3 regions of the Metabacillus sp. RB-C-LZQ-3-1 genome follow, and region 1 is predicted to be linked to each of the others. Evidence: riboswitches for the same ligand, from Rfam matches in the RefSeq annotation. Region 1 holds a riboswitch; each other region holds the start of a gene.
The links. A riboswitch is a leader RNA that binds a small molecule or an ion and turns the genes downstream of it on or off. The one in region 1 is predicted to bind thiamine pyrophosphate.
Positions count from the first base shown of each region.

Region 2: linked by a shared signal. The riboswitch ahead of tenI (thiazole tautomerase TenI) and the one ahead of AC4GZ8_RS11545 (acetylornithine deacetylase) in region 1 are both predicted to bind thiamine pyrophosphate.
Region 3: linked by a shared signal. The riboswitch ahead of AC4GZ8_RS21360 (LuxE/PaaK family acyltransferase) and the one ahead of AC4GZ8_RS11545 (acetylornithine deacetylase) in region 1 are both predicted to bind thiamine pyrophosphate.

Region 1 covers NZ_JBZFLI010000006.1:96,402-104,487, reverse strand. The annotation lists gene AC4GZ8_RS11575 (SurA N-terminal domain-containing protein) at 142-909, shown strand; tRNA gene AC4GZ8_RS11570 (tRNA-OTHER) at 1,041-1,125, shown strand; gene AC4GZ8_RS11565 (ABC transporter substrate-binding protein) at 1,138-2,163, opposite strand; gene AC4GZ8_RS11560 (ABC transporter permease) at 2,145-2,897, opposite strand; gene AC4GZ8_RS11555 (ABC transporter ATP-binding protein) at 2,894-3,664, opposite strand; gene tenA (thiaminase II) at 3,657-4,331, opposite strand; gene AC4GZ8_RS11545 (acetylornithine deacetylase) at 4,332-5,624, opposite strand; TPP riboswitch at 5,752-5,853, opposite strand; gene AC4GZ8_RS11540 (bile acid:sodium symporter family protein) at 5,926-6,894, opposite strand; gene AC4GZ8_RS11535 (hypothetical protein) at 7,125-7,970, shown strand; gene AC4GZ8_RS11530 (VanW family protein) at 8,029-8,086, shown strand, end outside.
Region 2 covers NZ_JBZFLI010000027.1:34,866-42,951, reverse strand. The annotation lists gene mgtE (magnesium transporter) at 1-1,071, shown strand, start outside; gene AC4GZ8_RS24330 (monovalent cation:proton antiporter family protein) at 1,294-3,141, shown strand; TPP riboswitch at 3,223-3,332, shown strand; gene tenI (thiazole tautomerase TenI) at 3,411-4,031, shown strand; gene thiO (glycine oxidase ThiO) at 4,015-5,133, shown strand; gene thiS (sulfur carrier protein ThiS) at 5,138-5,341, shown strand; gene AC4GZ8_RS24310 (thiazole synthase) at 5,346-6,113, shown strand; gene AC4GZ8_RS24305 (thiazole biosynthesis adenylyltransferase ThiF) at 6,113-7,129, shown strand; gene fabI (enoyl-ACP reductase FabI) at 7,378-8,086, shown strand, end outside.
Region 3 covers NZ_JBZFLI010000018.1:20,067-28,152, forward strand. The annotation lists gene AC4GZ8_RS21350 (hypothetical protein) at 243-722, opposite strand; gene AC4GZ8_RS21355 (histidine phosphatase family protein) at 913-1,461, shown strand; TPP riboswitch at 1,656-1,765, shown strand; gene AC4GZ8_RS21360 (LuxE/PaaK family acyltransferase) at 1,881-2,963, shown strand; gene AC4GZ8_RS21365 (acyl-CoA reductase) at 2,960-4,411, shown strand; gene AC4GZ8_RS21370 (ABC transporter ATP-binding protein) at 4,423-5,169, shown strand; gene AC4GZ8_RS21375 (ABC transporter permease) at 5,166-5,927, shown strand; gene AC4GZ8_RS21380 (ABC transporter substrate-binding protein) at 5,924-6,943, shown strand; gene AC4GZ8_RS21385 (SDR family oxidoreductase) at 6,957-7,721, shown strand; gene thiM (hydroxyethylthiazole kinase) at 7,744-8,086, shown strand, end outside.

The DNA of each region.
Region 1 (8,086 bases):
CACTTATTACAAAAACGACCTAATAAAAAGACTCAATTATTTAAATCATTTGAAAACCTTTCATTTTTTCGTTAACTGTTATACAATTCCAAATATGCACCTATGTCTCGAATGGTTCGTAGGATCGAAAGGAGTTTTTCCATGTTGAAAAAGTATTTAATAGCATTTTTTGTCGGGGTACTTTCTTTATCACTTGCTGCTTGCAACAATGATGAAGAAAAAGCTGCTAAGCCGACAAAAGAAGAAGAAGAAGCAACAAATGAAGAGCCCGCTAAAGAGGAAGCTGTTGATCAAGAAGAAATGCAAAAAAAACTTGATGCTCAAAAAGTAGAAGAAGATTTAGTTGTTGCGATTGTAAATGGTCAAGAAATCAAAGGGAACGAATATAATGAGGCTTTAAGCATCTCGCAAATGCAATTTACCAGTATGGGACAAGACCCAACGACTGAAGAACTAGCAAAACAATTAAAAGACTATACACTTGAAAGTCTTGTAGGACAAACCTTAATCATGCAGGAAATTGAGAAAAAAGGCTATGAGGCGAAAGAAGAAGAGATAAATGAGCAGCTAGATATTCTTAAAGCACAATATGAGTCTGATAAAGCTTTTGATGAAGCGTTAAAAACCAATAATCTTACTTTAGATAAATTAAAGGATCAGATTGCTGACACAGTAAAGTATGATCAATATGTCAAAAATGATTTAAACGTTGAAGAAGTAACAGATAAAGAAGTTAAAGAATACTACGATTCAATGGCAAGCTCTGCTGAAGAATCAGCTGAGACTCCAAAATACGATGATGTTAAGGATACATTAAAAACAAACCTTGAACGTCAAAAAACACAAGAAAAACTAGCTGCGAAAGTTGAAGAACTTCGTGAGTCTGCAAAGATTGAATTAAAATTATAAATCACATGAATCAAAAACGCTTGTTCTTGAGTGTAATGAACAAGCGTTTTTGATTTGGTATTATAAAATTTATAATGTCGATATAGACATTCTCCTGTATAAAATTAGCTTAACCGCACAAACTATGAAAAGGACTTGTAGCTCAATGTGCAGAGCGGTCAACAGTTATACCGACAACTGTTGGACATTTTGTGGGTTCAAATCCCATCAAGTCCTATTATCCTTCTTTTACATATTCACAAAAATATCTTCTGCTTTAGGTTCTTTTTCAATTAAACCTGCTTCTTTCAACCACTTTATCGTTTCTTCCCATTGTTGTTGATCCTGACTACCAAAACCATCCGCTGATTTCATTAGCGGCAATAAGATATCCAAGCTTTGAACCTCTACTTCTTCTACTAACGGAAAGTTTGATTCATCTTGATTGTTTAATAAAATCTGTAAAGCTTCTTCCGGATTTTTTGCAGTAAATTCATATCCTTTTGTTGCAGCACGCCAAAAAGCCTCAATGGATTCTTGTTCTTTTTTCCATGTTTGGTCACTTGTAACCGCAACAAGCTCATAGTAATTTGGTACTCCATATTCTGTTGGATTGATGTTCTTAGTTTTATGACCTTCATGTGCAAGGACTGGAACCTCATGATTAATATACGCACCGATTACAGCATCTACTTTTTTACTTACAATAGATGAGCCTAACTCAAATCCAACGTCAACCATTTTTACCTTTTCTGGGTTACCTCCGTCTGCTTTTACCATTGACTGAATAAGTGATTCATTTAAAGGGATTCCAGGAAACCCAACTGTTTTTCCTTCTAAATCTTTCGGAGTTTGAATATCACTATCCTCTAAATAAATCACACGGTTTAAAGGGGATCGTACAATAGCACCTACTGATTTAATCTTCACATCTTGGTTTGCACGGGCGATTATTACATCCGGCTGATATGAAATACCTAAGGTAATCTTCCCTGCTGCAGCTAAATTAATTGGGTCAGTTGGATTCGCAGGGAATTGAATATCAACATTTAAACCTTCTTCTTCAAAATACCCTTTTTCTTTTGCAATGTATAAAAAGCTATGAACAGCATTAGGATACCAATCTAGCATAATGCTTATATCCTTTAATTCTTCCGATCCCTCTTGATTTCTTGTTTCAGATGCAGTATTACTTGTACCCGCACATGCTGAAAGAATAGCTAAACAGAAACTTATAAACAATAAAATGACCTTTTTCAATCTATTTTCCTCCATTTTAATATGTTATTTTCTAAAATTCTTACAATAATAAATAGCCCAATGCCAACTAATGATAAAATAACGATTGGCGCAAAAACACCAGCTCCATCAAATTGAGTCATCATTCTTCTACTAAAATACCCTAAACCAGATTGTGCACCAATCCACTCACCAATAGCAGCCCCGATTACACTTAAAGTTACAGCAACCTTTAATCCCGATAAAAAATATGGAGCACATCCGGGAACTTGAAGTTTAAGGAAAATGTCTTTTTTACTTGCTCCCATCGTCTTTAGCAGATCCTTATATTCCTTACTCGTTGCATTAAGTCCATCATAGGTGTTCACCGTAATCGGAAAAAACGTAATAAGCACTGTCACAATGACCTTACTCCAGATCGTGTACCCAAACCAAAGGACAAAAATAGGAGCGAGTGCGATAACCGGAATGGTCTGAGATGAAATAATAAGCGGGTAAAATGTTTTCTCAACCGTTTTACTGACACTCATGCATATAGCTAACCCTACACCAAAGACAATCGATAAACTTAACCCAATGATCATAATAAGAAATGTAGCTGGTAAATGCTCCAAAAATAAAGATTCCTTTAAAAGCCAAATTTTTACGACCACATCTGTTGGTGCAGGAAGTATAAAACCCATATCTAGGATTCTTGCTCCTACTTCCCAAACAATCAGAAAACATATCATCAAACAAACCGAGGCTCCGTATTTATTTACTAGATTCATAAACTTGGCCTCACTCGCAATTCATCTAAAAGCTCATCTTTTAATTGCAGAATATCAGGATGATTTAAATCTCTTACATGTCTCGGTCGAGTTAACGGAACATGAAGTTCTTTCAATTTCGAGGTAGGTGCTTCTGTAAACACAAAAATGCGATCTGATAAAAATAATGCCTCATTCACATCATGAGTAATAAAGAGAATCGTTTCCTTACGCTTTTGCCATTGGGCTAATAGCCACTCTTGTAAGGATAATTTCGTGATTGCATCTAATGCGCTAAACGGCTCATCCAGCAAAAGAATGTTGGATCCGCTTAAAATGGTTCTTAAAAAGGAGACACGCTGCCTCATCCCCCCTGATAGTTCACTAGGAAAACAATTTTCAACACCTTTTAGACCAAACTCTTCTATAAGAGTCACGACTTTTTTATAAGCTTCACGTTTTTTCATTCCTTTTATCTCTAAGGGCAGGGCTGCATTTTCTACTATTGTTCGCCAGGGTAATAGTAAGTCTTGTTGAGGCATATATCCCACATATCCTAACCTGTTGATCACAAGCTGATTTCGCAAATAAATCTCACCTTCAGTTGGTTGCTCCAATCCTGTAATTAACTTAAACAATGTACTTTTCCCTGATCCGCTTGGTCCCAAAAAACTGATAAATTCACCTTCAAAAAGATCCAAATTCAGCTTTTTAAGAATTGGCTTTTGCACTGTATTATGATCATAGTGAAAACTGATATCTTTTAATTTGAGTATGGTATTAGTCATTTGTTGGCCACATCACTTCATGGTAAGCCATATCCCAGAACATATACTCAAATCTTGTTGTATTAAGGAAGATTTCTTCTAATTTATTTAGCTCCTGTTCTGGTTTTCCTTCTGCAAGGTCATCCATTAAGTCAATACACCAGGTGGCAAGTTGACCGAATTCAGCTGATGAGTACATTGTAATCCACTCTCCGTAAAATTCATGTTCACTTGCGCCTACCTTTTTAGATAAGTCCTTCCCTATTTCCCAGTAGCTCCACATACATGGCAGCAAAGCAGCAACCAACTCCGCAAGTGTCCCATTTTGGCTTACATGCAACATATAATGCGTATAAGCAAGTGTTGTCGGAGAAGGCTTCGCTTCCTCTAATTCTTGAGTTGTTATGTCAAATCGTTTCGCATATTGACGATGAAGCTCCATTTCTTCATTTAATGTCGAATGCAGTAAAGCAGCAAATCGGCCCATTGTATTTACATCTGTTGCTTTTACCGCACCTAATGCAAACACTTTTGCATAGTCTATTAAATATAAATAATCCTGAATCATATAAAAACGAAACTTTTCTTTTGCAAGTGTTCCATCTCCCATACCTTGCACAAACGGATGGGCATGATTCTTCTCCCAAATAGGAAGTACTTTTTCATAAAGCCTTTGACTGAATTTCATTTAGGACATCCTCCTAACCTCATTTACTGTATGACTCCAATCATAAATAAACAATAAGATTGATTTTGTGAATTGAATTAATTCATCAATTGATAGCTGTTCATTAACTGAGTGTGCGTGCTGCAATTTTCCAGGTCCATATATAACTGTTGGGATCCCAGCATCAGCCAACCAGCCTCCATCTGTAACAGTTGGAGATACATCCACAATTGCTTGCTTTTGTATAATCGACTCATGGGTAGCAGCTAATAACTTAACTGCTGGGTGGTTAGGGTCCACTTCTAAGGAAGGGAAAATCTCTCCTTTATCGACAATCATCGACTTCCCGCCCCATTCAAAGATTGGGGGATGCTCTCGAAGCCATGGATCAGCATTTGCAACATGTAATATATGCTCTTCAATTTCTTGAATGATCTCTTCATGTGTTTCATTGGGATAATAGTGAACAGTGATCCATAACCTGCATTCATCTGCGATAAAGGCAGCATGTCGTCCACCTTCAATAACAGCCGGATTAATCGTATTTGTTCCAGGTAAAAAGCCCGGATAGCTTTTGGTCACAGCCCAATGGCGTTCAAGGTCCTGAAGTCCTTGGACAATCTTTATCATTTTCTCGATTGCACTTGCTGCGTATAGATTGCCTCCTGCATGAATCATTTGGCGTCTAGTTGCGTCATGATAGGTTTGTGAGCTTTTCACAGTTATCCATCCTGTAATGACGCCACCTTGGCCTTGAATATGTAAATCACTTGTATCCACAACAACTGCAAAATCAGCTTTATATCCTCTGTTACAGCATTCTAATGTTCCTGCTTCTCCTACTTCCTCTCCAATTACAGATTGGAAGATCAAATCACCTGGTAGATCAATTCCTTCCTCATGTAAAAGTTGAATGGCAAACAGAGCACCTGCTAAACCGCCCTTCATGTCTGCAGCACCGCGGCCAACAATCATTCGATCCTTTACAATAGGTACAAAAGGGTTTGTTTCCCACTTTTCATCCTCATGTACCTCAGCCACATCAATATGACCGTTAATAATTAAGCTTTTGTAAGAGGAACTCTGCTTTCCTTTCTTAACTGCAACAACATTTGGATCATTCGGATATACATCCCACATATCAATTGAGAAACCTTTTTGGTTTAAAAAATCCGCAATGAACTGTTGAGCTTCTTTTGTATTTCTAGCTGGCGGTGCAGGTGTTTTAAATTCAATTAGTTTATTTACTAAGGAAATTAACTCTTCTTCCCGCTCATGAACAGATTCAACTAGATGGGTGATCGTTTTTGCCAAGCTCCCTCTCCTCCTTCACAGTTTTTCAAAATAAAAAAACCACTTCTACAAAGAGAAGTGGTTTAAATTCCATAAATAATTGGTCCAAATCGATAGCAAATCAATTGCGCTAAATTTAACCAAAATATGTATTCAAACACCGCTTCCCTCCGCTAGTATTATCTAGATCAGGTAATAAGGGTCAAGGTACAAACCTCTCTCAGCTTTAACAGCTCCCCTAGTGGTGAATCTATTAAGTTATGAAATAATTGGATTATCATTATTTTTATCATAATCTGGTTCATTTGGCAACGTTATATTGTTATTGTGTGGCAGAAATTTGATCTTTTACCATCTGCTTTTGATCAAAAAGGTGAAACAAAAAGCCAAATAATGAAGCTAATATTTGTTGAAATAACATCCCTAATACAACAGGCACCGCGACAGCTGGCGGGAAATATTGAACAGCAATAACTGCACCTGCACTTATATTACGCATACCACCTGTAAACAGCATTACAACTTGTGTTTCTCTGTCCCTCTTTAGCAAAATACCTATTCCCCATGCAATTACATATCCAATGCATGCTAGGAAAAAGACTATTAAGCCAATTGTTAACAATTTCACATTAAACTCCTTGATGTAAGGAGAGATAACCGCTCCATTTATCATGACAACCAAAGCAAGAGAAAGCTTTGAAAACGGGGCTAAAACTTTGCCTGCTTTTACACTTTTTTCTTTTGTGAAATGATTTGTCACCATACCTAAAAGTGAAGGAATGACAACCATAAAGAATAATCCAGACATAATGTCCAGAACATTGATTTCTACATTTTGACCAACAAAAAGCGATAAAGAAAACGGGACTAAAAAAGGTGATAAGATTGTATCGAATAAGATAATAGATAAAGCAAGCGCAATATTTCCTTTATAAATCGTCACCCAAATAAAGCTTGTAACACCTGTAGGAATAACGGCAGCTAGAACAAACCCTGTAATGGTTAAATGATCATCCGGATAAAAGCTTTGACCTACTAACCAAGCAACCGAGGGCATAACTAAATGCAACAACAAAATGATTATAAATAATGGGAGCGGTTTTTTTATGACTCCTTTTAGGGAAGAAAAATTTGAACCAAGACTACCTGTTAATGTCATAAATGCAAAAAACCACGGAATAAGAAATGTAAAAGCCAACAGCTTGTCAGCAAGCAACACGCCTGTTAATACACTTAATGGTGTAATAATTGGCATCCACTTCTCAAGCTGTCGGTTAATGGATTGTAGCATAGAGCATTCTCCTAATCTGGAAAAATTTCTTGATGAATTAATAAAATCTATGTATATGACATTGTACCAGAAATTAGAAGGCTTTTGTGCTTTCAGGTGTTTATTATATCTAATACGTATGAAAATCCCCTTATATAGGAATTCCTAATTTTTCCTCCATTAAATTGCGATGATATACGAAATTTTACACAAAATATACGTAATGAATATCGCAATGGAGTTGAATCAAATTGAAAAAAACCCTTATTATTAGCTTATTTCTCTTATCACTTACATATAAACATACATATGGAACCACAGTATATAAGACAGCCTTTCATCCCATCAGCTTTCAGCCTGAACTACCTAATTGGGAAGAGGTAAAAGAAATTATTCCGCGCCACTCTACCTTCACTGTTATTGATATTGAAACCGGAAAGAAATTTGAAGTTCAACGAAGAGCCGGGAGTGGTCATGCGGATGTACAGCCTCTAACAAGGGAAGATACCGTTATCATGAAAGCCATCTATAATGGTAATTGGAGCTGGAGAAGACGTGCAGTCCTTATCCAAGTCAAAGACCGTCTTATTCCTGCATCAATGCATGGAATGCCACATGGAGGAGGAGCCATACAAAACGGCTTTCCAGGTCATTTTTGTATTCATTTTTCAAAAAGTAAAACACATGGTTCAGGTAAACAAGATTTGTCACATCACATCATGATTTTAAAGGCTGCCGGTAAGTTTAATGAATATGCAGCAACACTTACAGCTGAACAATCATTAGAAGTATTTCTTTTAACTGTTAAAAACAGTGATAAAGATTTGAGTAAAAAGATAAGTCTATCTAACGAGCTTGATCTCGATGACTCATTTGCGTTTTTTCAAGATATTGAAGGGATGCAATGGTCATTAGATGAGGTTGAACAGAAGGATCCAATGTCTCTTACGATGGAAATACCTGCTGATATAAAAATGTATTTAAAAGGTATCGGCCCAGTGAAAGTGAAACATACCTTTACACTAGTGAGAACCTCTCCATTTTCTTCATGGAATGTTATGGTTGATCCTTTCTTCGAAAAAATACCGAAAAACTAAATCTTTGTAGAAAAAGGAGGGGAATTCATTGTATATAATACTCACATTATTATTACTTATGACACAGCCCGTTGAATTATCGGATAATTTATCAATAACCTATAATGGAAAAGAAA
Region 2 (8,086 bases), on a different contig from region 1:
GATGCTGTTGACGTTTTGAATGAATTAAATAAAGATCAGGTTGCAAGCTATTTAACCATCATGGACAATGAAGCAGCTGAAGAAATCCGGGAATTGCTTCATTATGAAGAATATACAGCTGGAAGTATTATGACAACGGAGTATATCTCGATTCATGCTCATCAAACGGTACATTCTGCAATGCAAATATTAAAGCAGGAAGCACCAAATGCAGAAACCATTTATTATGTGTTTGTTATTGATGAAGAAGAGAAGCTGGTTGGAGTTATATCTTTAAGAGATCTTATAATAAGTGAACCAGATATAATGATTTCTGAGATTATGAACGAGCGTGTGTATTCTGTAAGTGTTGCTGAGGATCAAGAAGAAGTAGCAAGAAAAATGAAGGACTATAACTTTTTAGCTCTACCTGTTGTTGATTTTCAAAATCATCTATTAGGAATCATCACTGTTGATGATATCGTTGACGTCATTGATGAAGAGGCGAGTGATGACTATTCAAAATTGGCCGCTGTTTCAGATGTTGATTCAGCTGATCGAAGTCCTTTTTCAGCAGCAAAAAAGAGGCTGCCATGGTTAATTATCCTTTTATTCCTTGGAATGTTTACAGCGAGTTTAATTGGCCGTTTTGAAGAAACCTTAGAAAAAGTAGCCATCTTAGCTGTTTTTATTCCTTTAATTGCAGGAATGGCTGGAAATACCGGTACACAAGCATTGGCGGTTGCTGTAAGAAGAATTTCTTTAGGAGATTCAGAGGATCATAGTTTAAGCAAAATGATTGTAAAGGAAGCTGGTACCGGACTCATAACAGGGGCGATATGCGGAATTGTTGTGGCTCTTACCGTGTTTATTTGGAAAGGAACTTTATTTCTGGGGATTTTAGTAGGCATGTCTATTTTGGCCACACTGACAGTGGCGACAATTTCTGGAGCATTTATTCCTTTAATTATGCACAAATTAAAGGTAGATCCTGCTGTTGCATCAGGTCCGTTTATTACAACCATTAATGATATTATTAGTATTTTAATTTATTTTGGAATGGCAACATTGTTTATGCAATATTTAATCTAATAGCTGACCCGAGCATATTGTTACAATAAAAAATTAAAGTTGTATATGATATGAACTATAGATTTAAGACTGTAAACATTTCGGTATTCGTTAAACTGTTGTAGTTCTTAGGTTAAAGGCGTTTACTATTCGTAAATGCCTTCATCCTTCCAGTCAAAGATTTTTAAAATGAACAATACGTTTTAGCAAAGACAAACGAAAAAATAAAAAAGGAGGGATAGAATGCATGGAGCGTCTGTAACTTCATTAGTTATTGTTATACTCGCAGCATTTTTAACCCCAATTTTACTTCACCGTTTAAAGATTAATTTTATGCCTGTTGTGGTGGCTGAGATCATTGTCGGATTATTCATTGGAAAAAGCGGTTTTGATATTGTTCACCAGGATATGTGGCTGGAGACATTATCAATGCTAGGTTTTATCTTTCTTATGTTCCTTAGCGGGCTAGAAATCGACTTTACAGCATTTGCAAGTGGAAAGAAGAAAGAAAAACTTCCTTCAGGTAAAAATGCTCCAAATACTTTCTTAGTATCAACGATTGTTTTTGTGGGGATTTTTGCCTTATCACTACTCCTTTCCTATATGTTTGTATGGATCGGATTAATGGACAATGCCTTCTTAATGACATTGATTATCTCAACAATTTCACTAGGTGTTGTTGTCCCAACCTTAAAAGATGCTGGGATTATGAAATCTAATATTGGTCAAATTATTTTGCTAGTCGCTGTTATTGCAGATTTAGTAACAATGATTTTACTTGCTGTTTTTGCCTCTATTTATGGAGGAGGAGAAAACAATACATTGCTGCTATTAGTATTATTTGGTGCTGGTGTAGCTCTCTATTTCTTAGGGAAAACATTTATGAACCGTTCCTTTATCGAAACGATGTCAAAGGGAACGATTCAAATTGGGACTCGGGCTGTTTTCACTTTAATCATTTTATTAGTGGCAATATCTGAGACGATTGGTGCCGAAAATATTCTTGGAGCCTTTTTAGCAGGGGTATTAGTATCACTTCTATCTCCTAATAAAGAAATGGTACAAAAGCTTGATTCCTTTGGGTATGGTTTTCTTATCCCGATTTTCTTCGTGATGGTAGGAGTCGATTTAGATATATGGGCATTATTTAAAGATCCAAAGATTTTTATTTTAATTCCTTTATTGTTTATTGCTCTGTTAATTTCTAAAATTGTCCCAATTTTATATTTGAAAAAATGGTATGATATGAAAACAACATTAGCATCAGGATTCCTTTTAACATCAACATTATCTTTAGTTATTGCAGCAGCAACAATTGGGGAAAGAATGAAGATCATCACATCTGAAATGTCCGGTGCCTTGATTTTAGTTGCGGTCATTACTAGTATTGTGACACCAATTTTCTTTAAAAAGCTCTTCCCTAAAAATGAAGGCGGGCCTTCTAAAATTAAGGTGTCGTTTATTGGTGCTAATCAAATGACATTACCTGTTACAAGAGAATTAAATCATGACCTTTATGAAACAACTGTTTATCATATTCAACAAGATAAAATTGATCAGCAAATAGCGGAATCACTATTCGAAATCAAGGAAATTAGTGAATTTCAGGTTGATGCTTTAAAAGAGCAGAATGCATTTGATGTAGATATGATCGTTGTTGCAACTGGTGATGAACAGAAAAATGCTGACATTGCCTTGTTTGCAAAAGAGGAACAGGTTGATCGAGTGATTGCAAGTGTCGGTTCACCAGATTTAGCAAGTAAGTTAAAGGATGAAGGAATTGATATCTTTTCAACACTTTTATCGACAAATACGGTACTCCGTGCTCTCATTGAAGCACCAAGTGTCATGAGAATTCTAACGAATCAGGAAACAACCCTTTATCAAATTAATTTAAATAATCCAAAATACGATAATATTTTATTACGTAATTTCCCGTTTACAGGTGATATTATTTTCGTAAGAATTTTTAGAGGGAAAGATTCCATTGTTCCTCATGGTGATACAGATCTTAAACTTGGAGACCGTCTTATTGTGACTGGGTCACGAGAATATGTGAACGAGCTAAAACAGGAGCTTGAACTAGTATAAATTCTGTTTGTGAAAGAATTGTTCTTGAAAGTTTGCATACATTTGGTATGATAATAAGTAGATAATAACTGAATATTGACAAATAACCGCTAGGGGAGCCCTATAAAATGGGCTGAGATTAAAGTGCTTCTTTAAGACCCTTAAAACCTGATCTGGTTCATACCAGCGTAGGGAAGTGGATTACAGCATGATATATATATGTGTATGTAAAACCACTTTTCTATGGAAAAGTGGTTTTTTTATTTGTCAAAGAATTTAGGTGAATAAAAGTGGAATTTCATGTCATTACAGATGGCAAGCAGAGTATTGAAGAACTGATAAAGCGATTGTCTATGATACACAGTGAAGTTGATTATATTCATGTTCGTGAGAAAACAAAATCAGCTGCAGAGATCATGAGGCTTGTTTCAGCTTTAGCGGCCAAAGGTATACCAAAAGAAAAGCTCGTGATTAATGATCGAATGGATGTTGCAATTTTACATGACATCCCTAATCTCCATTTACCAAGCCACGGCTTTTCGATTCAGGAAGTAAAAAAATTCAGTCCTTCATTTAGAATTGGAAGATCTGTTCATTCGTTAGAGGAAGCCATTCTTAGTGAGAGAGACGGGGCAGATTATTTATTATACGGGCATATCTTTGAAACATCCTCTAAGGCAGATCTATTGCCGCGAGGTGTTGAGCAGCTAGAGAAGATCTGTAACAACGTCAACATACCTGTTATCGCCATAGGAGGTATTACTCCAGATACAATTGAAAGAATTAGACAAACAAATGTTAATGGAGTAGCGGTCATGTCTTATGTGATGGGAAGTAACGACCCAAAGCAAGCGTTGATGAAATTAAAAGCGAGAGCAGTGGAGGAGAGATACAATGAGCAAACACTATGACGTAGGAATTGTTGGTGGAGGAATCATTGGTCAATCGATTGCCTACCAATTGGCAAAAGAAGGTGTTTCTGTTCTTGTATTGGATCGTGACAAAGGCGGGTCTGGTGCTACAAGTGCTGCAGCAGGCATGCTTGGTGCTAATTCTGAACTCGAACAGAATGATGCTTTTTTTCAGTTTGCGAAAGAAAGTCAACGACAATACCATAGTTTGCAAGAAGAGCTTTCTGAACTTTCACAGATACATATTCAACTAGTCGATAAAGGGATGTACAAGATCGCATTTACTTCAGAAGAAGCAGCTTCTTTAAAACAAGTGGCACAACATCATGAGGGACTGGAATGGCACACAAAGGAAACAGTTTTAAATTACGAACCGTTCATATCAAGCGGTATTGAAGGAGCGCTTCATATTCCCGAGGATGGCCATGTCTCACCTTTACATGTTTGTGAGGCTTTTACCAAGTCAGCCAGTTTACTTGGTGCAACTTTTATTGAGAATGCTGCTGTTCATTCCATCAAAAAAACATCAGCAACAGAATATGTACTTTGTACACCACAAGAGGACTATATCTGCAATAAAGTAGTCATAGCAAATGGCGTCTGGAGCGGTTACTTCTTTAAGCAACTAGGTTTACCTAATGGAATGAAGCCTGTTAAAGGAGAATGTCTTGCAGTAAAAAGTAATGATTTGCATTTGGAAAAGACCATTTTTTATGATCACTGCTACATTGTTCCTAAAGGTGATGGAAGATTTGTTGTTGGTGCAACAATGGTTGAAAACAATTGGAGCACGACACCGTCTCTAGGGGGCATTCAATCTTTAATTGAAAAGATTACCCCTCTTGTGCCGAGCATATCTTCTGCACAGCTACTAAGCACTTGGGCTGGACTAAGACCGCAGTCAGATGATGGGAAACCTTATATTGGTGTGCATCCTGAAGATGACAACATCCTGTTTGCCACAGGACATTATCGAAATGGGATTCTCCTTGCTCCTAAAACAGGGACGATGATTAAGGACCTTATATTAAAGAGAAAGCTGGATGAAAACTATGTGAGCGCTTTTTCCATAACGCGAAATATACCACAATTTGTGAGGTGATGATATGAGCATAAAGCTTAATGGGGAATTAATTGAGTTGAATGAGGAAGTTAAGAATGTACAACAGTTATTAGCTTTTTATCAGTTAGAAAATCGTTTAGTCATTGTTGAGCATAACCGGGAAATTATTTTAAAGGATCAATATGAATCAACACCGATTCAACATGGGGATGAAATTGAATTAGTTCATTTTGTAGGAGGAGGATGATTGTATGTTAAAAATTGCTGATAAAGTATTTCAATCAAGATTATTATTGGGGACCGGAAAATACCCGTCCTTTGAGATTCAAAAAGAGGCTGTTGCTCAGTCAGAAGCAGAGATCTTAACGTTTGCCGTTCGCCGAATGAATATTTTTGAAGAATCGCAGCCAAATTTTCTAGAGCAGCTGGATGTGTCTAAATATACACTTTTACCCAATACGGCTGGCGCAAAAACAGCTGAAGAGGCTGTGAGAATTGCAAAGCTTGCAAAGGCATCAGGATTATGTGACATGATCAAAGTAGAGGTTATCGGTTGTGACCGTTCATTACTTCCAGATCCTGTTGAGACATTAAAAGCGAGCGAAATGCTGTTAGAAGAAGGATTTATTGTTTTACCTTATACTTCAGACGATGTCGTGCTGGCAAGAAGATTAGAAGAATTAGGTGTTCATGCCATTATGCCTGGTGCTTCACCAATTGGTTCTGGTCAAGGAATATTAAATCCTCTTAATCTATCATTTATTATTGAACAATCAAAGGTTCCTGTTATCATCGATGCTGGGATTGGCTCTCCTGCTGATGCTGCACAGGCTATGGAGCTTGGGGCAGATGGTGTCCTTTTAAATACAGCTGTTTCAGCTGCTAAGGATCCGGTGAAAATGGCTGTTGCGATGAAGCTGGCTATTGAAGCTGGCAGATTAGGGTATGAAGCTGGTAGAATAGCTAAAAAAGACTATGCAATTGCAAGTAGTCCAACAGAAGGAATGATTACGACTTAATGGAACGCTATTCAAGACAAATCTTATTCTCTCCGATTGGAGAGAAAGGTCAAGAGCAAATACAGAAGAAACATATCTTGGTTGTAGGTGCAGGTGCATTGGGAACTGCAAACGCAGAGATGATTGCTCGAGCTGGAATTGGGAAATTAACGATTGTTGATCGTGATTATGTGGAATGGAGTAATTTGCAACGTCAACAGCTTTATGTAGAGGCTGATGCTCAAAATCGTATTCCTAAAGCTGTTGCGGCAAAGCTTCATCTAAAAAAAATAAATTCAGAAGTGGAAGTTCAAGCATTTGTGGAAGATGTGACATCTGCCAATATTGAAGAATTCGCAGAAGGTGTGGATCTTATCGTAGATGCCACTGATAATTTTGAAACAAGGTTGTTGATCAATGATGTTTCATTGAAACATACGATTCCATGGATTTATGGTGGTTGTGTTGGAAGCTATGGCTTATCTTTTACCATAATTCCGCATGAAACACCTTGCTTACACTGTTTATTAAAGCATATTCCGTTTGATGGGATGACATGTGATACAGTCGGAGTCATTTCGCCAATTGTCAGCATGGTTGCTTCCCATCAAACAGCTGAAGCGTTAAAGCTTCTCGTAGGAGACGAAGAAAATAGACGAGGAAAGCTAGTATCCTTTGATTTGTGGAAAAATCAATATTCGTCAATCAACATGGATCGTTTAAAAAATAATGCTTGTCCGACATGCGGGTCTAATCCAGTTTATCCTTATTTAACAGCTGAATTGGAAACAAAGGCTGCCGTTCTTTGTGGGAGAGATACTGTCCAAATTAGACCGAGTGAAACAAAGCAATTTGCATTTGAACAAGTGGCCGAAAGAGTGAAGCCGCTAGCGGATGCGTTTTTAGAAAACCCGTTTTTAATGTCATTTACATTCGGTCAGCATCGAATTGTCCTTTTTAAAGATGGCCGAGCTTTAATTCATGGAACTAAGGATATCTCTGAAGCAAAAAAGATTTATCACCGATACGTTGGATAGCAGATTAAAAATTTCATTCAATTAGACTGACTCCTGATAAGACGGGGCAAACTATGTATTAGTTGCCATTATATTATGGAGTCAGTTTTTTTGTAGGGGAGAAATGATAGTGAATTTATCGAAAGCACTGAAGCTAGCATTTTGTTTAATTAAATGAAAACAAAATTATGAAATAGCACTTTTTCGAAATCAATGATATAATTATAACCAGGTACTAATAACATGTATTAATTTTAAGGAGGATGTACATGAATTTATCATTAAAAGGACGTAATATTGTCGTAATGGGAGTAGCCAATAAGCGCAGTATTGCATGGGGAATAGCACGTTCTTTACATAATGCTGGTGCACGATTAATTTTTACATATGCTGGTGAAAGACTTGAAAAATCTGTTCGCGATTTAGCTGAATCTTTAGAGGGCAATGATTCACTTGTTTTACCTTGTGATATTACAAGTGATGAAGAAATCAAAACATGCTTTGAAACAATTAAGGAACAAGTTGGTGTGATTCACGGGATCGCGCACTGTATCGCGTTTGCTCATAAAGAAGAGCTTCAAGGTGAATATTTAAACACAACACGCGACGGCTTCCTGCTTGCTCAAAACATTAGCTCCTATTCATTAACTGCAGTTGCTAAAGAAGCAAGAGGTCTATTATCAGAAGGCGGAAGCATTGTAACGTTAACATATCTTGGAGGAGAGCGTGTCCTTCCAAACTACAATGTTATGGGTGTAGCAAAAGCTTCTTTAGAAGCAAGTGTAAGATACTTAGCAAGTGACCTCGGAAAAGATGGCATTCGCGTGAACTCAATTTCCGCTGGTCCAATCCGTACACTTTCAGCAAAAGGTATTAGTGACTTTAACTCGATCTTAAAAGATATTGAAGAGCGTTCTCCACTTCGCCGTACAACAACACCAGAGGAAGTTGGAGATACTGCATTATTCCTATTCAGTG
Region 3 (8,086 bases), on a different contig from region 1:
GTTCTAAAAAACTTGATAGTAGATCGAAAACTACGTGATTTTTAACTCAAAATATAACAACAAATCCCTTGAGTATTATTCTTAAAAAACGGTTAATTTATTTTAATGACAATTAATCTTCTATTACTGAACAAACAGGAGTGTTTCTACATTTAAGCTAGTTCATTTGTCTTATCTAAGGAAAGCTTAGTTATAAACATTCAATAAAAAGGTTGGTTGCTAGTACCAACCTGATAAATTACTCAATAATTGTAATCTCCATTTTGCTGTCCACTTTCGGTAGATAATGAAACTCCCATCGTTTGCAATGATTTTTTTGCTTGATTTAAATAGGATTCTGCTTGTTCTTGCCATTTGATAATTACTTTCATAAACAGCTTATATTCAGGGCTTGCATTTTCCTCCATCGTTTTTAAACCATCACGTACTTTTTTATCTTGATTTTCAGCATTTTTTATACAAGCTGCTAGTGTTTCTACAATGGATTGTTGTTGCTCTCCATTAACAAGTCTCTGTGATGAACCTACTGCAGTAACGCGATGATAGGAAGCAGGAACTAGATGATCATGCATTTCGCGATTCCCTTTTAAATCTTTGGTTTCTGGTATATGGAAAAGTTCAGAGCTCATAGCACAAACCATTTCTTCAGCGTATAAACTTTGGTTTAATAAATGTAAAAGATGTCCCCAGTTGTTCACTCGATAATAATAATATGGATACAAAAAAACAACTCCTTTTTCAGTAAATTTGAACCCCTATCTTTATAGTTATGATTTAGTATCGAAATTAATGAAAGTATATAATCCAGGGCGGTAAGACTTTCTCCTTACTAAGCCAGCAATATAGTTAAACTTTAATAGATAAAAAGTTCCTGCGAATATGAATGAACATTAAAAAAACGGAAATAAAGGAGTGGCACAATTGAAGAACATTTATATTATCAGGCATTGTGAAGCTGTAGGGCAGCCGCCCGAATCACCACTTACGGAAAGAGGTTTAAAACAATCCAATGATTTAGCTGATTTTTTTGATAATATTACAGTTGATCGCATCATTTCAAGTCCGTATAAGCGTGCTATTCAAACAATACAACCACTTGCAAATCAGTTAAATATTGAGATAGAAATAGATAGCCTATTAAAAGAACGTGTACTCAGCACTAACCAACTTTCGGATTGGTTTGAGAAATTAAAACAAACATTTGAGGATTTTCATATAAAGTTTGAAGGTGGAGAGTCCAGCAAAGAGGCGCTAAAACGAATAGTAGAAGTTGTTGATAACGTTTTGAAAAGTGAATTTGAAAATACCATCATTGTGACACATGGAAATGTAATGTCTTTACTATTAAACCATTATAATAAGGAATTTGGTTTTGCTGAATGGTCCAGTCTTAGTAACCCTGACATATATCTTTTAAAATCTGATGGCAATGAAATCACTTTTGAACGATTATGGAGCTAACACTTAAAAAGTTTTGTAAAGGGGTCTGACTTAATGAACTGCTGCAGTCCTCATACAATAGTGGGTGAGACCAATTTTCTTTAAATTCTATTATTTGTAGCATTAAACTTCACTTAATCTTTCTTTAGAGCTTCAAGTTTAATGACTTATCTCTTGTTTTTTATACGAAAATTAAGTAAACTACCTTTAAAATATTAATATCTTTCGGGGGCTGGTGGAAACTGGCTGAGATTGCAACTATTCCGTTGCTGACCGTTTTAACCTGTTGGATAATGCCAGCGTAGGGAATGTGAGTAGTGAAACTATGAGCACTTTGCGCTTGCAAAGTGCTCTTTTTATTTTTCTAAAAAATACATAGCAAATTGAGTACATCCCTTACGTTCAACTAAGAATGATATCAAGAAAGAGGGTATGACGAATTGAGACAAGAAATCGTAGATCGTGTTCTGCATTTTATTAAAGCTAAGGATTCTTCTGAAGAAGCCTTTAATGATCTAGCATTACAATTATTTCGTTACCAATACACAAATAACACACCATTTCAAATGTATTGTCGTCAAAAAGGAAAAACACCTAGAATGGTTAGAAATTGGAAGGATATCCCTGCAGTACCCATTAATGCATTTAAGGAGCTCACCTTAAGCTGTGAGGACCCTGAACAATCAGAGGATGTGTATATGACTAGCGGAACAACGAAAGGCATTAGAGGGAAGCATTACCATCCAACATTAGAGGTTTACAATCAATCGATGTTAAAAAACTTTAAGGACCGTTTTATGAAGGGGCATGATCGAATAAAAATGGGTATCCTCTTTCCAACTGAAGAGGAAATGCCGAATTCATCTCTATCACATTATCTAGCATTAGCATTTAAAGAATATGGGACAAGTGATAGTCAATACTTTGTCAATGATCAAGGCTTGCAAGTTGAGGAATTATTGTTTGCATTAGAACAAGCTGAAAAATCAGGTCAACCATTTGCCCTCCTCGGTGCATCTTTTAGCTTTGTTCACTTGTTTGATGAATTACAAGCAAGGGGAAGATCATTCCGCCTTCCATCAGGAAGTAGAATTCTAGATACCGGCGGCTTTAAGAATAAATCAAAAGAGCTTGATTTAGAGACGTTTTATACTCAACTTTCAACATTACTAGGGGTTGAAAAGTCAGATTGTATCAATATGTATGGAATGACTGAACTTAGTACGCAATTTTATGATAACGGAAATAGCATGGTTCCATCAGTAAAATCAGGTCCACATTGGATTCGTACAAGAGTGATCAATCCATTAACAGGGGAAGACGTTGCCAAAGGAGAAAAAGGTGTCCTTGTTCATTGTGACTTGGCAAACTTCAATTCAGTTACAACCATTTTAACTGAAGATCTTGGAGTGGAGAAAGAGGAAGGCTTTTTATTATTAGGTCGAGTACAAGGAGCAGAGGCAAAAGGATGCTCAATTGCTGTAGATGAGTTTATAAGGGCTGCAAAGGGGCCCATTCAATGAACGAAATAGCAGGCTATCTTCCTAGCTCCCTCGGGGGAGAAGTAGAATATAAAACGTTAACTTTTGAATCTGATACTGGAAGGTTAGACGTTCAGGTTCCTCTATTATCACAACAACAACTCGATGAAGTGATAGAAGGAGTTAAAGAGTCATCTGTTTCAGTGCTTAAGTCAATGACAGTAACACAAATAATAGAAATAATTGATAAGGTTATTGAGCAGCTTCTAGATCGCTCTAATCCCTATCGTCAAAAAGCCGAAGAGCTCCTGCCAATTGTCACAGGATATGACAAGGAATTAATTAGAATCGGATTAACAAACTATTTAAAAACATTTCGCAAACAGAATTTGCAGCGTTTTATCGTAGAGGATTTTGGTAATCCATTGCTATTAGACGATTTTCAGCCGAGAACGAAAAGAGGGTTCTCTAAGGCTGTGGGGGCAAATGTAACAGTTCAAGTCTGGGCTGGGAATGTTCCTGCGCTTCCGCTTTGGAGCTTCATTTCAAGTCTGATCGTTAAATCAGGCACCATTGGCAAACTACCCAGTGCGGAACCCTTATTTGCAGGCTGGTTTGCTAAGATGATTGTCGAAGTAGAGCCAAGACTTGCCGATTGCTTAGCAGTCATTTGGTGGAAGGGCGGTGACGAGGAAAAGGAGCGACGTATTTTTCAACAAGCAGATATTGTGCTTGCTTATGGTGGAAATCAAGCACTGGAATCAATCAAAAGCCGTATTCCAATTACCACACGCTTCCTGCCATTTGGTCACAAAATTAGCTTTGGTATTGTTTCAAGGGTTAGTCTCGACTCTCGTAAAGTATGGAAAACGGTTCGGGATGCCGCGTATGATGTGATTCGATATGATCAACAGGGTTGTTACTCCCCACATGTGTTTTATGTGCAAAAAGGCGGGAATGTAGAACCGAGAGAGTTTGCTAGATATTTAGCGCATGAATTAGAAAGCTTTGCAAAGAGGTATCCGCGCAGAAGTCTTTCAATAGAAGAAGCAGCAACTCTTGCCGAATGGAGACAGAAGGAAGAGTTTAATTTATTTACGAACCAGGATAAAGAAATCCTTGGAGAACAACATAATGCCTGGGCGGTTGTTTTTGATCGGGACGATCGGGAATTAACACCAAGTTGTTTAAACCGTGTCATCAGAGTTGTTGAGGTGGACGAGTTATTTGATATCTTGCCATACATTGAGACTTCCCGATCATATTTACAAACCGTTGGGATCGCAGCTTCACCAGAGGAGCTCTTTCAAATCTCTGACTTATTAGGAAGTGCGGGTGTAACACGGATAACAGGTCTTGGAAATATGACATCTCCAGAAGCAGCGTGGCATCATGATGGGCGTTTTAATTTACTAGATTTAGTGAATATGGTTGATCTTGAACACCATGCAGAGGAATATGCAGAAGATCTTGCTTCTTATGTAGATTAGGAGATGACAGCATGAGTTTTTTAAAGATGGACAACGTAACCTATAGTTATGAAAATGAAAAAACAATTATTAATCAAACAACTTTGGAGATAAAAAAAGGAGAATTTCATAGTTTATTAGGTCGAAGCGGGTGTGGGAAAACAACATTATTAAAAATAGCATCAGGGCTTCTGCAACCAAACAAGGGAGCCGTTTATTTAGGAAATAAGAAAATCATTAAACCTTCTGCTGAAATTGGTTTTGTTTTTCAAGCTCCGACACTTTTGGAGTGGAAAACAGTCATTGATAATGTACTGTTGCCAATTTCACTAAAAAGAAAACCGACCAAACAAGACCGTGAAAGAGCAGCGACCTTATTGAGGATGATGAGGCTACCTGATTATGATCATTATTATCCATCAGAACTATCAGGAGGACAGCAGAGTAGAGTTGCGATTGCACGTGCGTTGATTCATCATCCTTCGATGTTATTTTTAGATGAGCCTTTTGCAGCATTAGATGCCATAACTAGGGAAGACTTGCAGGACGATTTACTAGCACTTTGTCAGGATCAAAAGATGACGGTGTTATTTATTACTCATGATATTGCTGAAGCAGTCTATTTATCGGATCATGTTGCAGTCATGGAGTCCGGAGAAATTACATTTGAATTAACTGTGTCACTACCGAAGCCGCGGAAAGCGTCTGATCGGTACAGCTTTTTGTTTAATGAGCATTGCTTAAAGGTAAGAAATGCCATGAATGGAGGGAAAGGATGAAACATTTCAGACTTTATTCATTTTTACTGTTCCTTTTCCTCATGATCATATGGGAGCTTGTCGCAGGTACGATGTCAGAGCTTATTTTACCGGCTCCTTCAGTGGTCTTGTCTGTTCTATGGGATGGAATAGTATCTGGTTATCTCTTGCCACATCTTTATCGTACATCTTTAGAGGTTATTCTAGGACTTTTCTTTGGAAGTCTATTAGGTTTAATCGCGGGTATTATCATGGGGGAAATACAATTCTTAAGAAAAATTCTTCTTCCATATGTCATTGCAAGTCAGGCTGTACCAAAGTTGGCGCTGGCACCGTTATTTATTTTATGGTTTGGCTTTGGGATGACATCTAAAGTCGTTATCACGGCGCTTATATGCTTTTTTCCACTGCTAGAAAACACGATTACGTCTATTCAACAAACAGATCCAAATAAAAAAGAACTATTTCGTGTTTTACATGCAACGAGATGGCAAACATTACTTCATCTTAAACTTCCGTCAGGCTTACCCAGTATTTTAGCCGGATTTCGTGTCGCGGTTGTATTAGCGGTTGTTGGAGCAGTTGTTGGTGAATTTATTGGAGGCAGTGAGGGACTAGGAGCAATGATTATTGCTTCACAAGGGATGATGGATACACCTCTGATGTTTGCGGTTCTAGTATTACTTACACTTTTAGGGATGGTTCTCTATGAAGCAGCCCGGTTACTGGAAAGATGGCTTTTAAAGCCAAAAAAGAAGGAGAAAAAGAACAGAATATGAAGAAAATTATGATGGTTTTTATCTTAACATTCGTCACGGTCTTAACAGCATGTAACCAAGGTTCAAATGAAACAACACAGGATAATCCAAAGGCAAAAGAGGAAACACTGGAATCGATTCGAGTCGCAAGCTGGAGCAAACCAATTTCAGAACAAACCAATCTGCTTGTAGAGGAGGAAAAAGGGTTTTTTAAAGAACAAGGGTTAAACATGACCTTTATTCCTGGTGCAGGTGGTGGAGATGCTATTAAAAATATTCTATCTGGTCAAGCTGACATTGCTTTTACTGATCCAGGTTCATTATTTTTCGCCTTAGATCAAGGGGAAAAACTAAGAGTGATCTACAATATCTATCCTCAGAATGTATTTAATATTGTTTCATTAAAAGAAAAAAACATTAAGAAGCCAGAGGATTTAAAAGGGAAAACAATAGGTGTATATAGCCTGTCAAGCGGAACAAGACAAAATTTATTAGTATTACTGCATGAGGCAGGCTTAACAGAAGAAGACGTGAAGATTGTTGAAACCGGGGTCTTAAACTTTGCTCCGTTAATGCAAGGTCAAGTGGATGCAACAGCAGCAACAGATACTGGTTTATTTACCGGTAAACAAAAGGGTCTTGGTGAAGTAAATGTCATGGAGGTTAAGGACTATTTAAACTTTCCAAGTGATGTATTTGTGGTGACAGAGCAAACATATCAGAAGAAAAAGGAGCTTTTACAAAGCTTTTTAACAGGTTATCGAAATAGTGCTGAATGGATGATAAATAACCCGGATGAAGCTGCTTCTTTAGCTGTGACATATGCCATTGATGGGAAGGATCAAGCGAATAACTTAGAAATTATTAAGATTCGTAACGATTCAAGCGTCTCAACAACAACTGAGGAAAGAGGGTTAGGCACCTTTGACATTGAGATGTTACAAAAGGCCGCAGATACGTATAAAAGATTAGGGCTGGTTAAAAACACACTGAACATGAAGGACATTGTAACAGAGGAATTACTTCCGAAAAAATAACAGGAGATATGAAATGAAATTTCAAAACAAAGTTGTACTTGTCACAGGATCAAGCCGCGGAATCGGGGCATCCCTTGCAAAGGGTTTTGCCAGAGAAGGGGCTACTGTTGTCGTGAATTATGCGAAAAATAAATCAGCAGCTGATGAAGTCGTGTCAGCTTGTATCGAGCTTGGCGGAGATTCATGGGCTATTCAAGCTGATGTTACGCAGGAGCAAGCTGTTAAGGATATGATCGATGAAATCCTACTAGAAACAGGTAAAATTGATGTGGTCGTAAACAATGCCTTTAGACCCTATACGTTTAATCCTGATCAGCGAAAATTAGCGTGGCAGCTCACTTGGGATGATTATCAGGATCAAATAGATGGTGCACTACGGTCTACTCATTATCTATGCCAGGCCATCATTCCAGCTATGAAAAAACGAGTTCAAGGAAGCATTATTAACATGGTCAGCAATTTAGTTGAACGACCTATCGTACCATACCCAGATTATACAACAGCAAAAAGTGCTGTTGCAGGGTATAGCAGAAACTTAGCTGCTGAACTTGGGCCTTTTGGAATTAGAGTAAATTGTGTAGCACCAGGACTTGTCTATCCAACCGATGCAAGCCGTGATACCAAAGAAGAAGTAAAGGAAATGATCATTTCCCAAACACCATTGAGACGGCTTGCTTCACCAAGTGATATCGAAGGTCCAGTCTTATTCTTAGCTTCAGATTGGAGCAAATTTATGACAGGGCAAACTCTATATGTAGACGGCGGTCTTGTTATGTAGAAAAGGAAAGGGGATAAAGCAAATGGAACGAACACAATTCATAAATGCGTTAGTACATGTTAGAAATACGAATCCACTTGTTCATAATATAACAAATGTGGTAGTCACAAATTTTGTCGCAAATGGCCTTTTAGCATTAGGAGCATCACCAGTCATGGCTTATGCAAAAGAAGAAGTCGGAGATATGGCCAAAATAGCAGGAGCTCTTGTATTAAATATCGGAACTCTTACTCCTGATGAAATTGACGCGATGATCATCGCTGGAAAATCAGCAAATCAACATGGTGTACCTGTTGTGTTTGATCCTGTTGGGGCGGGTGCAACTCCTTACCGTACTGAAACATCACATCGCATTGTTAAGGAGA